Regions from separate parts of the Candidatus Pantoea rara genome, predicted to be linked through region 3. Evidence: predicted binding sites of a transcription regulator. Region 3 holds the regulator's gene; each other region holds the start of a gene.

Region 1 (3,053 bases), 750 kb from region 3:
AAGCGCCGGCAACCGTACAGAACTTCCTGGATTACTGCCGTGAAGGTTTTTACGACAACACCATTTTTCACCGCGTAATCAACGGCTTTATGATTCAGGGCGGCGGCTTCGAGCCGGGCATGAAGCAGAAAGAAACCAAAGCCGAAATTCAGAACGAAGCGAGCAACGGCCTGAAAAACACCAAAGGTACGCTGGCAATGGCACGTACCTCTGCGCCGCACTCTGCGACCGCACAGTTCTTCATTAACGTCGCTGACAACGACTTCCTGAACTTCCGTGACGAAAGCGTTCAGGGCTGGGGCTACTGCGTGTTCGCTGAAGTGGTTGAAGGCATGGATGTGGTCGAGAAGATCAAAGCGGTCTCTACTGGCCGTAGCGGCATGCACCAGGATGTGCCAAAAGATGACGTCGTTATTCAGAAAGTGACCGTCAGCGAGTAATGTCGCGCACGCTGTTTATCGCAGATCTCCATCTGTGTCAGGAAGAACCGGCGATTACCGCCGGTTTTCTGCATTTTTTACAGCGCGAAGCGCCCCACTGCGACGCGCTCTATATTCTCGGCGATCTGTTTGAAGCCTGGATTGGCGACGACGATCCCGATCCCCTGCATCATCAGATTGCCCGCGCCCTGCGCGCCCTGCCGGTTCCGGTTTACTTTATTCATGGCAATCGCGACTTCCTGATTGGCCGACGCTTTGCGCAGGCCTGTGGCATGACGCTGCTGCCGGAAGAGCAGGTGCTGACGCTCTACGGCCATCGACTACTCATCATGCACGGCGATACACTCTGTACCGACGATGTGGGTTATCTGCGCTTTCGTGCCAAAGTGCACAATCCGTGGATCCAGCGACTGTTCCTGGCGCTGCCATTGTGGATACGCAAACGCATTGCCGCCCGGATGCGCGCCGACAGTAAACAGGCCAACCAGCACAAATCCCAGACCATCATGGATGTAAACCAGGATGCCGTGGCCGCTGCCATGCTGCGCCAGCAGGTACCGCTGCTCATTCATGGTCATACCCATCGTCCTGACATTCATACATTGAGCCTGCAGGGTGAAACGGCGCAACGCGCTGTGCTGGGCGCCTGGCACAGCCGGGGTTCTATGATTCAGCTCGACGCCAGCGGCATTCAGCTTATCCATTTCGATTTTTAATCTGCAGGTAACTCCCTGACGTCAGGCCGACGCAACCGTTTTCCTTGCGTGCTTCTCATGCTATTCTCGGTGCCCTTCAAAACCTGTCCGCCCGGCCAGGTCTGTTTGTTCATTCACAGGAGTTGACCGCATGTCATCCAACGCCCCGGCCCGCATCGCCCTTGTTATGGGTTCCAGAAGTGACTGGGCCACCATGCAGTTCGCCGCTGAAATCCTCTCCAGCCTGGACGTTCCTTTTCATGTTGAAGTCGTCTCTGCGCACCGCACCCCGGATAAACTGTTCAGCTTCGCCGAAACGGCAGCCGAAAACGGTTTTCAGGTGATTATTGCTGGCGCAGGTGGCGCGGCACACCTGCCGGGAATGCTGGCGGCCAAAACCCTGGTACCGGTGCTGGGTGTGCCGGTGCAGAGCGCTGCGCTGAGCGGCCTGGATAGCCTCTATTCGATTGTGCAGATGCCTCGCGGTATTCCGGTCGGGACGCTGGCGATTGGCAAGGCGGGCGCTGCCAATGCCGCGCTGCTGGCGGCGCAGATTCTGGCGCTGCATGACAGTGCGCTGGCGTCACGTCTGACTACCTGGCGTCAGAGCCAGACTGATGAGGTGCTGAACCATCCTGATCCGCGGGTGGATGCATGAAGCCGGTTTGCGTACTGGGTAACGGCCAGCTAGGTCGTATGCTGCGTCAGGCGGGTGAGCCACTGGGCATCGCGGTGTATCCGGTGGGTCTGGATGCCGATCCTGCTGCCCTGCCTATCGCCGATAGCGTGATCACCGCCGAAATCGAACGCTGGCCCGAGACCGCGCTGACGCGCGAACTGGCGAGCCATCCGGCCTTTGTTAACCGTGATATTTTTCCACGTCTGGCCGATCGTCTGACGCAGAAACAGCTGCTGGATCAGCTGGGGCTTGCCACCGCGCCGTGGCAGTTACTGGCCGATAAAAGTGAATGGCCAGCGGTGTTTGACTCTCTGGGCGAGCTGGCGATTGTGAAAAGCCGCACCGGCGGTTACGACGGGCGGGGTCAGTGGCGTCTGCGCGCTGATGAAACGCACCAGTTGCCGGATGCGTGCTACGGCGAATGTATCGTTGAGCAGGGCATCAACTTTTCCGGTGAGATGTCACTGGTGGGTGGGCGCGGTCACGATGGCTCGGTTGTGTTCTATCCGCTGACGCATAACCTGCATCAGGACGGCATTCTGCGCACCAGCGTGGCGTTTCCGCAGGCGGATCCGGCACAGCAGCAGCAGGCTGAAGCGATGCTGAGCGCGATCATGCAGGAACTGAACTACGTCGGCGTAATGGCGATGGAGTGTTTCGTTACGCCAGCCGGACTGCTGATCAATGAGCTGGCGCCGCGCGTGCACAACAGTGGGCACTGGACGCAGAACGGTGCGTCGATCAGCCAGTTTGAGCTGCATCTGCGCGCCATTCTTGGCCTGGCCTTGCCACAGCCGGTGGTGTTTGCGCCGTCGGTGATGGTTAATCTGATTGGTACTGACGTGAATCTCCACTGGCTGCAACAGCCGCTGGTGCATCTGCACTGGTATGACAAAGAGGTGCGTCCGGGTCGTAAAGTAGGCCACCTCAATCTCACCGACAGCAATGCAGAGCGGCTGAAAGCGGCGCTGAATGCGCTGGTGCCTCAGCTGCCGGAAGAGTACGCCAGCGGCATCGCCTGGGCCGTTGAAAAGCTGTAGTTTCCCGCTACCCGCTTGCGGGTTCTGGGAACGTTCCGGATAAAGGTCAAAGGCGGCCTCATGCCGCCTTAGCCAGCCCTGCCTTATGCCGCATCAAACTTCCTGAACAGCGCCTTCCCTTTCAGTAACCGGATTCCCAGCCAGCCGCCGCACAGCGATAGCAGCAATGCGCCACACAGGGGCAGCGCCAGCCATAAAG
Region 2 (3,053 bases), 1.4 Mb from region 3:
CGCTTTTAGCAGGGCAGAGCGGGTGACGCCGTTCGGGAAGAAGCGATCGGCAAAGTCGCGTGACGCCACAAACAGGTAGTCGAGCGCACCGAGCTGATCCACCAGACAACTTGGCAGCGGCTGCGGCTGAATACTCACTGCACCCACCACTTCACCCCGGCGCAGACGCTCCTGGGTGCGGGTTTCATCTTCGACCTGCAGATTAAGGCGGACGGGAGAATCAGCCAGCACATCTTTCAGCGCAGGCAACAACCAGGTCGCCAGACTGTCGGCGTTGACCGCCAGCGACAGCAGCAGTGGCGTGGTACCACTGTTCTCATCGCCCAGCCACTCCTCTTCCAGCAGCTCAACCTGATGCAGTAACGCCAGCAGTTTCTGACCCTGTTCGGTCGGACGCGGCGGCACGGTGCGCACCAGCAGCGGCTGCCCAAACAGGTTCTCCAGCTGCTTGATACGCTGTGAAACTGCCGACTGGGTGATACACAATTTTTGTGCGGCACGCTCAAATCCGCGTTCGCGGATCACTGAATCCAGCGCCTGAAGCGTTCGATAATCCGGGCGTTTCATTATTGTTCTCTCTCCTCAGGGTGGACGTCACTATGCCACAAAAGTGTCACCTGTGATGGCTCTCTTGTTTTTTGTGGGCTGGCTTCCAAAGCGATAAATCCACGGCGGTCAGCCGAGCATTTTCAGCAAGCCTTGTTTTATACTACGCGCACTTCGTTGTCGCACAGGTTTTAAACATACCATGACCCAGGATGAACTGAAAAAAGCCGTTGGCTGGGCTGCACTTGAGTACGTGCAGCCGGGCACCGTTGTTGGCGTAGGCACCGGATCTACCGCAGCACACTTTATTGATGCGCTTGCCACGGTCAGGCATCAGATCGAAGGTGCTGTCTCCAGCTCCGATGCCTCCACCCAGAAGCTGAAAAGCCTGGGCATTCAGGTGTTCGATCTGAACGAGCTTGATGTGCTGTCGGTGTACGTTGATGGCGCGGATGAGATCAACCCACAGATGCAGATGATCAAAGGCGGTGGCGCAGCGCTGACGCGTGAAAAGATCGTGGCTGCGGTGGCAGAGACCTTTATCTGTATCGCTGACGCTTCAAAAGAGGTGGATGTGCTGGGCCGTTTCCCGCTGCCGGTTGAAGTGATTCCGATGGCGCGCAGCTATGTGGCGCGTCAGCTGGTGAAAATGGGGGGCTTACCGGAGTATCGTCAGAACGTGGTCACAGACAACGGCAACATTATTCTCGATGTGCATAATCTGCGTATTCTCGACCCGATTGAGCTGGAAAAAACTATCAACGCCTTACCTGGCGTGGTCACCGTGGGCCTTTTTGCTGCGCGCGGAGCCGATATCGCGTTAATTGGCGGGCCTGATGGGGTGAAAACCATCAAAAAATGATCTGTCTGGCGCTGTAAAGGCGCCGGTTATTTCTGCCTGCAAATCATCTTTTCTCGCGCCGGTGAAATTTGGTGACTTATGTCACATAAGCGTCATCGGCAGTGGGTTCGTTCTCTCATCTCCGCCGACCTCATGATTTTGTCCGGCAATGTGCGGCTGTCAGCCGTTGCCGTGCTGGCTGCCGGGCAATCGTTTGTATTGCCGGACGCGATTTTTTTGATATTTTGACAGAAGGCTGGCTTATGGTAGTCCTCATTGAATGCTGAATAGGATCGGGAAATGGCAAAGGTATCACTGGAAAAAGATAAGATTAAGTTCCTGCTGGTGGAAGGTGTCCATCAGAGCGCGCTAGAGAACCTGCGGGCTGCAGGCTATACCAACATCGAATTCCACAAGGGCGCGCTGGACTCCGATGCGTTAAAAGCATCGATCCGCGATGCGCACTTCATTGGTATCCGTTCCCGCTCCCAGCTCACTGAAGAGATTTTTGCGGCGGCTGAGAAGCTGGTCGCTGTTGGCTGTTTCTGTATCGGTACCAACCAGGTTGATCTTCAGGCTGCTGCCAGCCGGGGGATTCCGGTGTTCAATGCGCCATTCTCGAATACCCGTTCGGTTGCGGAGCTGGTGATTGGTGAGATGCTGCTGATGCTGCGTGGCATCCCGGAAGCGAATGCGAAAGCGCACCGAGGCATCTGGAACAAGATTGCCAAAGGCTCATTTGAAGCGCGTGGCAAAAAGCTGGGTATCATCGGTTACGGTCATATCGGCATGCAGCTGGGCGTACTGGCAGAAAGTCTGGGTATGCATGTTTTTTTCTACGACATTGAAAACAAGCTGCCGCTGGGTAATGCCACGCAGGTACGCCATCTTGCCGATCTGCTCAACATGAGCGACGTTGTCAGCCTGCATGTGCCGGAGACAGCCTCTACACAGGATATGATTGATGCAGAGGAGCTGGCGCAGATGAAGCCTGGTGCGCTGCTGATTAACGCCTCACGCGGTACCGTGGTCGATATTCCGGCGCTGTGCGATGCGCTGGCCAGTAAACATGTCGGTGGCGCGGCTATCGACGTCTTCCCGACAGAACCCGCCACTAACAGCGAGCCGTTTATTTCGCCACTGAGTGAGTTCGACAACGTGATCCTGACGCCGCACATTGGCGGATCGACGGAAGAAGCGCAGGAGAACATCGGGATTGAAGTTGCGGGTAAGCTGGCGAAATACTCCGATAACGGCTCCACCCTGTCAGCTGTTAACTTCCCGGAAGTGTCATTGCCGATTCACGGCATCAGCGCCAGTCGTCTGTTGCACATCCATGAGAACCGTCCTGGCGTGCTGACAGCCATCAACCAGATTTTTGCCGAGCAGGGCATTAACATCGCCGCCCAGTATCTGCAAACCTCGCCGTTTATGGGTTATGTAGTTATCGACATTGATGCAGAGCCGGAAGTGGCAGAGAACGCGCTGCAGCTGATGAAGGCCATTCCGGGTACTATCCGCGCCCGTCTGCTTTACTAAGCGATGCAGACATGAAGTGGCGCTGAATAGCCCCACTTCATGTTGTCAGTTACGATCTGACCGGGTTTACTGAGTCTGCTCAGTAAACCCGGTCAGATCGGAAAGTCGCAAACAGGTCATCCCTGAC
Region 3 (3,053 bases):
GAGAGAGCGCAACCAGCGGCATAATGGTGGCGAAGACTTTGTTGGCGCGCGCGGCAGGGTAGCGATCCACCACCAGCGCCTGCCAGCTCACAGCCGCAGAACAGACGCCAATCGCCTGCACAAAGCGCAGCGCCAGCATCAGATAAATATCATTTACCCACAGCATGCCCGCACAGCCGACGCCAAACATAGCCAGTCCGGCCAGCAGCACAGGTTTACGGCCAATGCGATCGGAGAGCGGTCCCCAGAAAAGCTGACCGACGGCGAAACCTCCCAGAAAGAGACTCATACTGGCGCTGATCAGGCCGGGTGAGGTGTTAAAGGTTTGCTGCATCGCACCAAAGGCGGGCAGGTACATATCCGTGGCTAAAAAGCCGAGCATGCTCAGCAGGGCAAGGTAAGGCATAAATCCTTTATTCGACAACATCTCATTCTCATTTTTGCAGGATAAACGCGGCAGAGTGTAAAAGGTGCGTTTGCTGCTGTGAAACGGTAATATTTGCCGATTGCTGTTAAAATTTTTGAAGGCAGATTATGTGGTCAGAATATGCATTGGAAGTGGTTGACGCGGTTGCGCGTGGAGGGAGCTTCAGCGCCGCCGCGCAGGAGCTCCATCGGGTACCCTCTGCCATCAGCTATACGGTGCGCCAGCTGGAAAACTGGCTGGCAGTACCGCTGTTTGAACGTCAGCATCGCGAAGTGGTCCTGACCCCGGCGGGCGAGCATTTTGTCCGGGAAGGGCGAAGCGTCATCAAAAAAATGCTTGCCACACGGCGACAGTGTCAGCAGCTGGCCAACGGCTGGCGCGGGCACCTCAGCATTGCCGTTGACCGTATCGCCAAACCTCAGCGAACCCGGCAACTTGTCAAAGATTTCTATCGCCATTTTCCCGATATGGAGCTGATCATTCATTATGAAGTCTTTAACGGCGTCTGGGATGCGCTCGCCGATGGACGGGTAGAAGTGGCCATTGGGGCCACCCAGGCGATTCCGGTGGGCGGACGTTTTGCGTTTCGTGATATGGGCACCCTCAACTGGCGCTGCGTAGTTGCACCCGATCACCCACTGACACAGGCGAGCCAGATTGATGACGATACGCTGCGTAGCTGGCCTTCGCTGGTGCTGGAAGATACCTCGCGTGCGCTGCCGCGCCGTATGACGTGGACGTTAGATAATCAGCGCAGACTGGTGGTGCCGGAATGGCAAACCGGGCTGGAGTGCGTGCAGGCGGGATTGTGTGTGGCGATGGTGCCGGGACATCTTGCAAGGCCACTGCTCGACTGCGGCGATCTGGTTGAACTGACCTTGCCGGTGGCGTTTCCGGACAGCCCCTGCTGTGTTAGCTGGGCCGAGGATCGCGCATCACCGGCGACAGGCTGGCTACTCAGCTATCTGGGTGATGCGCAAACGCTTAATCAGGAGTGGTTAAGCGAGGATTAACGGCGATAGTCACGGAACGGACCATCGGCCACGGAACGGCGCTCTATCAGCGTAGGGTGGACTTCAATCGTTTGTGACACTTCACGCTTACTGGTGATGCGGTCCAGCAGCATATCCAGCGCTTTCTCACCCAGCTGGGCTTTAGGCTGATGCACGGTGGTCAGAGCCGGCGCGAAGTAGCGGGCGTTGCGCACATTGTCGTAGCCGATTACCGAAATATCCTGAGGCACACGCAAACCCATCTCGTCGGCAGCGCAAATCGCGCCCATCGCCATGATGTCACCACCGCAGAACACCGCCGTCGGACGCTGTTTCTGTGACAGGATCTGCTGCATCGCCTGATAGCCCGACTCCGGCTCAAAATCACCCTGCACAATCCACTCGGCGCGCGGCAGAATACCCGCTTCTTCCAGTGCCTTCAGGAAACCGGCATGACGTCCACCTCCGGTGTTACGCTCCATCTGACCGGGAATAGCACCAATATCCCGGTGTCCACGTTCAATCAGATAGCGTCCCGCCAGATAGCCGCCCTGAAAAGCATTATCGAGTACCGTGTCGGTGAAGTCGGCGCGCGACTCGCCCCAGTCCATCACCACCATCGGAATATTGCGGTTCTCTTCCAGCATCTGCAGCAGATCATCCGGATATTCAGAGCACATCACCAGCAGACCATCGACGCGTTTCTGCGCCATCATGCTGAGGTAGGCGCGCTGTTTTTGCAGATCGTTATGCGCATTACCCAGAATCAACGTATAGCCTTTGTCAAAACAGTGATTTTCAACCGCTTCAATAATTTCAGCGAAATAGGGCGCTTCGCTGGAGGTGGCAAGCAGGCCCAGCGTCCTGGTATGGTTCACTTTCAGGCTGCGTGCAACGGCGCTCGGCGAGTAGTGCAGTTCTTTGATCGCCTGCCAGACCGCGTTACGCGTTTCTTCAGCGACAAAGCGGGTTTTATTGATGACGTGCGAAACGGTGGTCGTTGAGACGCCGGCGCGTTTCGCCACATCTTTAATTGTTGCCATGAAAATCGGACTCCAGTGCTTATCTAACTCTATGATAAGCGTAGTGTTAAACGTTTGCGTCTGCTCAGGGGTTTTTTACGCAAAAATGCAGCTTTCCGGCTCGTAAACTGGCCTGGGGCGATGAATAAACGCTGTAAAAGATGCGCAAACGGAATCAGAGTTGCGCGCGTTGCGCAACAAAGGCGGGATTCTAACAAGGCTGGACGGATAAAACGAGATTTTTACCGGGCTGTGTGGGAAAATGCCATATCCCTACACATTGTGTGACTAAGGAGCAAGCAATGAGTACCGATCTTAAACTGGCGTTAATGACCACCGTGGGCTGTCTGCTGATGATTGTGGCCTTTAGTTTTACCGCCATTCTGCACTAATAAAAAAGCCGGGAATATCCCGGCTTTTTTCTGCCTGTAATGCTGCTCAGCGTATGGTTTTTGGCGTCATCACCCGACGAGCGCCGATGTAGTGGCGCTGCCAGTAATCTTCACCTAATGCGCTGATCTGAATATCTTTGCCGGTACGTGGCGACTGGATAAATTTGCCATCGCCCAGGTAAACGCCAACATGATCCGCAGTACCGCGCCCATTAATACG
Region 4 (3,053 bases), 1.8 Mb from region 3:
AGTTCAGTACGGCCCGCGCCCATCAAACCAGATACGCCGAGGATTTCACCTTTGCGCAGGCTGAAGCTGACGTTGTCCACGCCCGGTCCGCTGACGTTATCCACTTTCAGCCGCACGTCGCCCGGCGCCTGATCAATATGAGGATATTGATCTTCCAGCTTACGGCCGACCATCATCTCAATCAGGCTCTCTTCGGTCAGCTCGCTGACCGGACGTTCAGCAATAAACTGACCGTCGCGGAACACCGTGACGTCATCGCAGATCTCAAAGATCTCTTTCATGCGATGCGAGATGTAGACGATGCCGCAGCCCTGCGCTTTCAGTTCGTTGATCACCCGGAACAGCGACAGCGTCTCGGTATCGGTCAACGCATCGGTCGGTTCATCCATGATGATGACCTGCGACTCAAAACTCAGGACTTTGGCGATTTCGACCATCTGCTGATCGCCAATCGACAAATCCCCCACCAGCTTGTGGCTATTGAAGCGCAGATTAAGACGTTTAAGCAGCGCATCCGCTTCGTCATACATACGCGGCCACTGAATACGGCCAAAACGCCCCACATATTCACGACCGAGAAAAATATTCTCCGCCACGGTTAACTGAGGGATCAGGTTCAGTTCCTGATGGATGATGCCAATGCCCGCTTCCTGAGACGCTTTCGGTCCACTGAAACGGGTCTCTTTGCCGAGCCAGCGCAGCGTACCGGCATCATATTGATAGATCCCGGTCAGCACTTTCATCATGGTGGACTTGCCTGCGCCGTTCTCGCCCACCAGCGCCATCACGCGTCCTGCCCGGACATTCAGCGACGCTCCCTTGAGGGCTTTTACACCCGGAAAGGATTTTTCAATGCCGTCGAGTTGCAGTAAAGGTTGCATAGCGGCCTCAGAAGGTCACACCGGCGCTGAGGATGACATTCGCAAACGGAGAACACTCTCCGCTGCGAATGACTGCCTGACTACGCTGCGTTTGTTGTTTGAATTGTTCATGACTGGTGTAGCTGATGGTGATGATATTCCCCTGGTGCTGTTGCAAGGCTTCGAGCACGGCGACCAGTGCGCTATGAAGTTGCGGATTATGCTGCTTAATCTCCTCCGCGATCAGGGCGCTCTCTACCTGCATCTCCAGTGCGACAGCATTAACCACCTGCATAAAATCGGGCGTACCCGGCGTGAGCGCTAAGTCGATGCGCTGCGGTCCTGCCGGAATGGGCAAGCCTGCATCAGCAATTGTCAGCGTGTCCGTGTGTCCCAGGCGGGCAATCACATGAGAGAGTTCAGCGTTTAACAGGCGACCTTTTTTCATCTTTTCACTCCACAGCGAAACGTTTCGCTGCTGGGAGTGTATGAAAAGCCGCCATCAACTCAACGGGCAAAACAGAAATCTGTGATCGCCATCGAAACGTTTCGCTCACGCGGGGGGAAATTTGCATTAAGGCGGGGAACGGGCAGAAAAAAGGGCCGCGAATGCGGCCCTGAAGGAAAAAATTAAGGCAGTTTTTTAACCTGCTTAACGTCCATCTCAATGCTGTTGAAATCTTTATCCAGTTCACCCGTCAGCTCAACGTTATCTTTGGGCGTGATGGTCTGGCCGTTCCAGTGCTTGTGGTCAATCTCGACTTTCATGGTGCCGGTCTGGTCGCGGAACAGATAATCTTCCTTGCCCATCTGTTTCTCCAGCTTGCCGCGCACCGTGATCCAGCTGTCATCTTTCATCTCTTCAGCCTGCTTCACAGTCACCACACTGGTGTGATCAGCACTGAAGCCGCCCTGACCGGTTGCTGACTGCGTCTGTGCGGCTGGCGCGCTGGGATCAACAAATCCGCCCTGCTGTGCAGCGAAAACCGGGGCGGAAGCCAGCATAACGACGGCCAGAATTGCAGCGTGCTTTTTCATGGTGTACCCCTTTCTCAGTGGTGTTTTCGGTTTGAACATGCCCATTTGACCATAGAGTTCTTAACAGCTTCTTAAGCGGTAAAAATAAGCTATTTTCGCCGAAATCAGCTGTACAGTAAGGAAGTTGCTTCGTATAAAGCGCTATCGGAACAGGGAGACGTGATGCGTATTTTACTGATTGAAGACGATCGCTTAATTGGCGACGGTATTAAAGCGGGACTGAGCAAACTGGGCTTCAGCATTGACTGGTTTACATCGGGTGAGTCGGGCTTTAACGCGCTGGAGGCTGCGCCCTGGGATGCAGTCATTCTGGATCTCTCTCTGCCAGAGCGGGATGGACTCGATATCCTGCGACAGTGGCGACAACAGGGCAACGATGTGCCGGTACTGATTCTGACCGCCCGCGATGCGCTCGATCAGCGGGTCGAAGGCCTGCAGATGGGCGCGGATGACTATCTGTGTAAGCCCTTTGCCTTAACCGAAGTGGCCGCTCGCTTACAGGCGCTAATTCGCCGTCGTCACGGTCAGCTGCAGCCCGAACTGCGCCACGGTAACGTGGTGCTGACCCCCGGCAGCCACAGTGTAATGCGCGAGGGTGAGACGATTGAGTTGAAAAGCCGTGAACTGGCGCTACTGGAACTCTTTATGCGAAACCCGGGTCGGGTGCTGACGCGTAGCCAGCTGGAAGAAAAGCTCTACAGCTGGGACGCCGACGTCTCCAGCAATGCGGTGGAAGTGCATATCCATCATCTGCGTAAAAAGCTGGGCAGCGCGTTTATCCGCACACTCCACGGCGTCGGTTATATCCTGGGGGCCGCCGAATGCGATCAATGAGCCTGTTTCTGCGGCTGGGCATCGGTTTTGTGCTGCTGCTCGGCATATGCTGGGCCAGTGCCAGCCTGAGTGCCTGGCATCAGACGCGTGAAACGCTTGATGAGCTCTTTGATACCCAGCAGATGCTGCTGGCCAAGCGTCTGCTGACGCTGGATTTCTCCTCGCTGGACAAGACCACGCTGCCCAGAACCAAAGAGATGCTGCGCCACCATCGCGGTGAACAGGATGATGATGCACTGGCCTTTGCTGTCTTCACGCGTGACGGCAGGCAGGTGATGAATGATGGCGATAATGGTCGTTATCTGCCGTTTGAGGCGGAGT

Evidence for each region. The regulator PurR, encoded in region 3, represses purine synthesis genes. The targets are predictions, from matches to a motif close to CANGCAAACGTTTGCNTG.
Region 1: the regulator PurR is predicted to act here: its motif matches at 1,185-1,202, upstream of purE (5-(carboxyamino)imidazole ribonucleotide mutase).
Region 2: the regulator PurR is predicted to act here: its motif matches at 1,591-1,608, upstream of serA (phosphoglycerate dehydrogenase).
Region 4: the regulator PurR is predicted to act here: its motif matches at 1,321-1,338, upstream of rbsD (D-ribose pyranase).

Annotation. Positions count from the first base shown of each region.
Region 1 is NZ_CP194942.1:2,962,814-2,965,866, forward strand. Features, by position in the region: gene ppiB (peptidylprolyl isomerase B) at 1-440, shown strand, start outside; gene ACR8BF_RS14150 (UDP-2,3-diacylglucosamine diphosphatase) at 440-1,156, shown strand; gene purE (5-(carboxyamino)imidazole ribonucleotide mutase) at 1,287-1,793, shown strand; gene purK (5-(carboxyamino)imidazole ribonucleotide synthase) at 1,790-2,854, shown strand; gene ybbP (putative ABC transporter permease subunit YbbP) at 2,938-3,053, opposite strand, start outside.
Region 2 is NZ_CP194942.1:780,922-783,974, forward strand. Features, by position in the region: gene ACR8BF_RS03815 (LysR family transcriptional regulator ArgP) at 1-567, opposite strand, end outside; gene rpiA (ribose-5-phosphate isomerase RpiA) at 749-1,408, shown strand; gene serA (phosphoglycerate dehydrogenase) at 1,688-2,926, shown strand.
Region 3 is NZ_CP194942.1:2,216,210-2,219,262, reverse strand. Features, by position in the region: gene punC (purine nucleoside transporter PunC) at 1-427, opposite strand, end outside; gene punR (DNA-binding transcriptional activator PunR) at 535-1,440, shown strand; gene purR (HTH-type transcriptional repressor PurR) at 1,437-2,462, opposite strand; gene ACR8BF_RS10445 (YnhF family membrane protein) at 2,744-2,833, shown strand; gene ACR8BF_RS10440 (C40 family peptidase) at 2,880-3,053, opposite strand, start outside.
Region 4 is NZ_CP194942.1:68,732-71,784, reverse strand. Features, by position in the region: gene rbsA (ribose ABC transporter ATP-binding protein RbsA) at 1-881, opposite strand, end outside; gene rbsD (D-ribose pyranase) at 889-1,308, opposite strand; gene ACR8BF_RS00320 (YgiW/YdeI family stress tolerance OB fold protein) at 1,491-1,898, opposite strand; gene qseB (quorum sensing response regulator transcription factor QseB) at 2,061-2,732, shown strand; gene qseC (quorum sensing histidine kinase QseC) at 2,720-3,053, shown strand, end outside.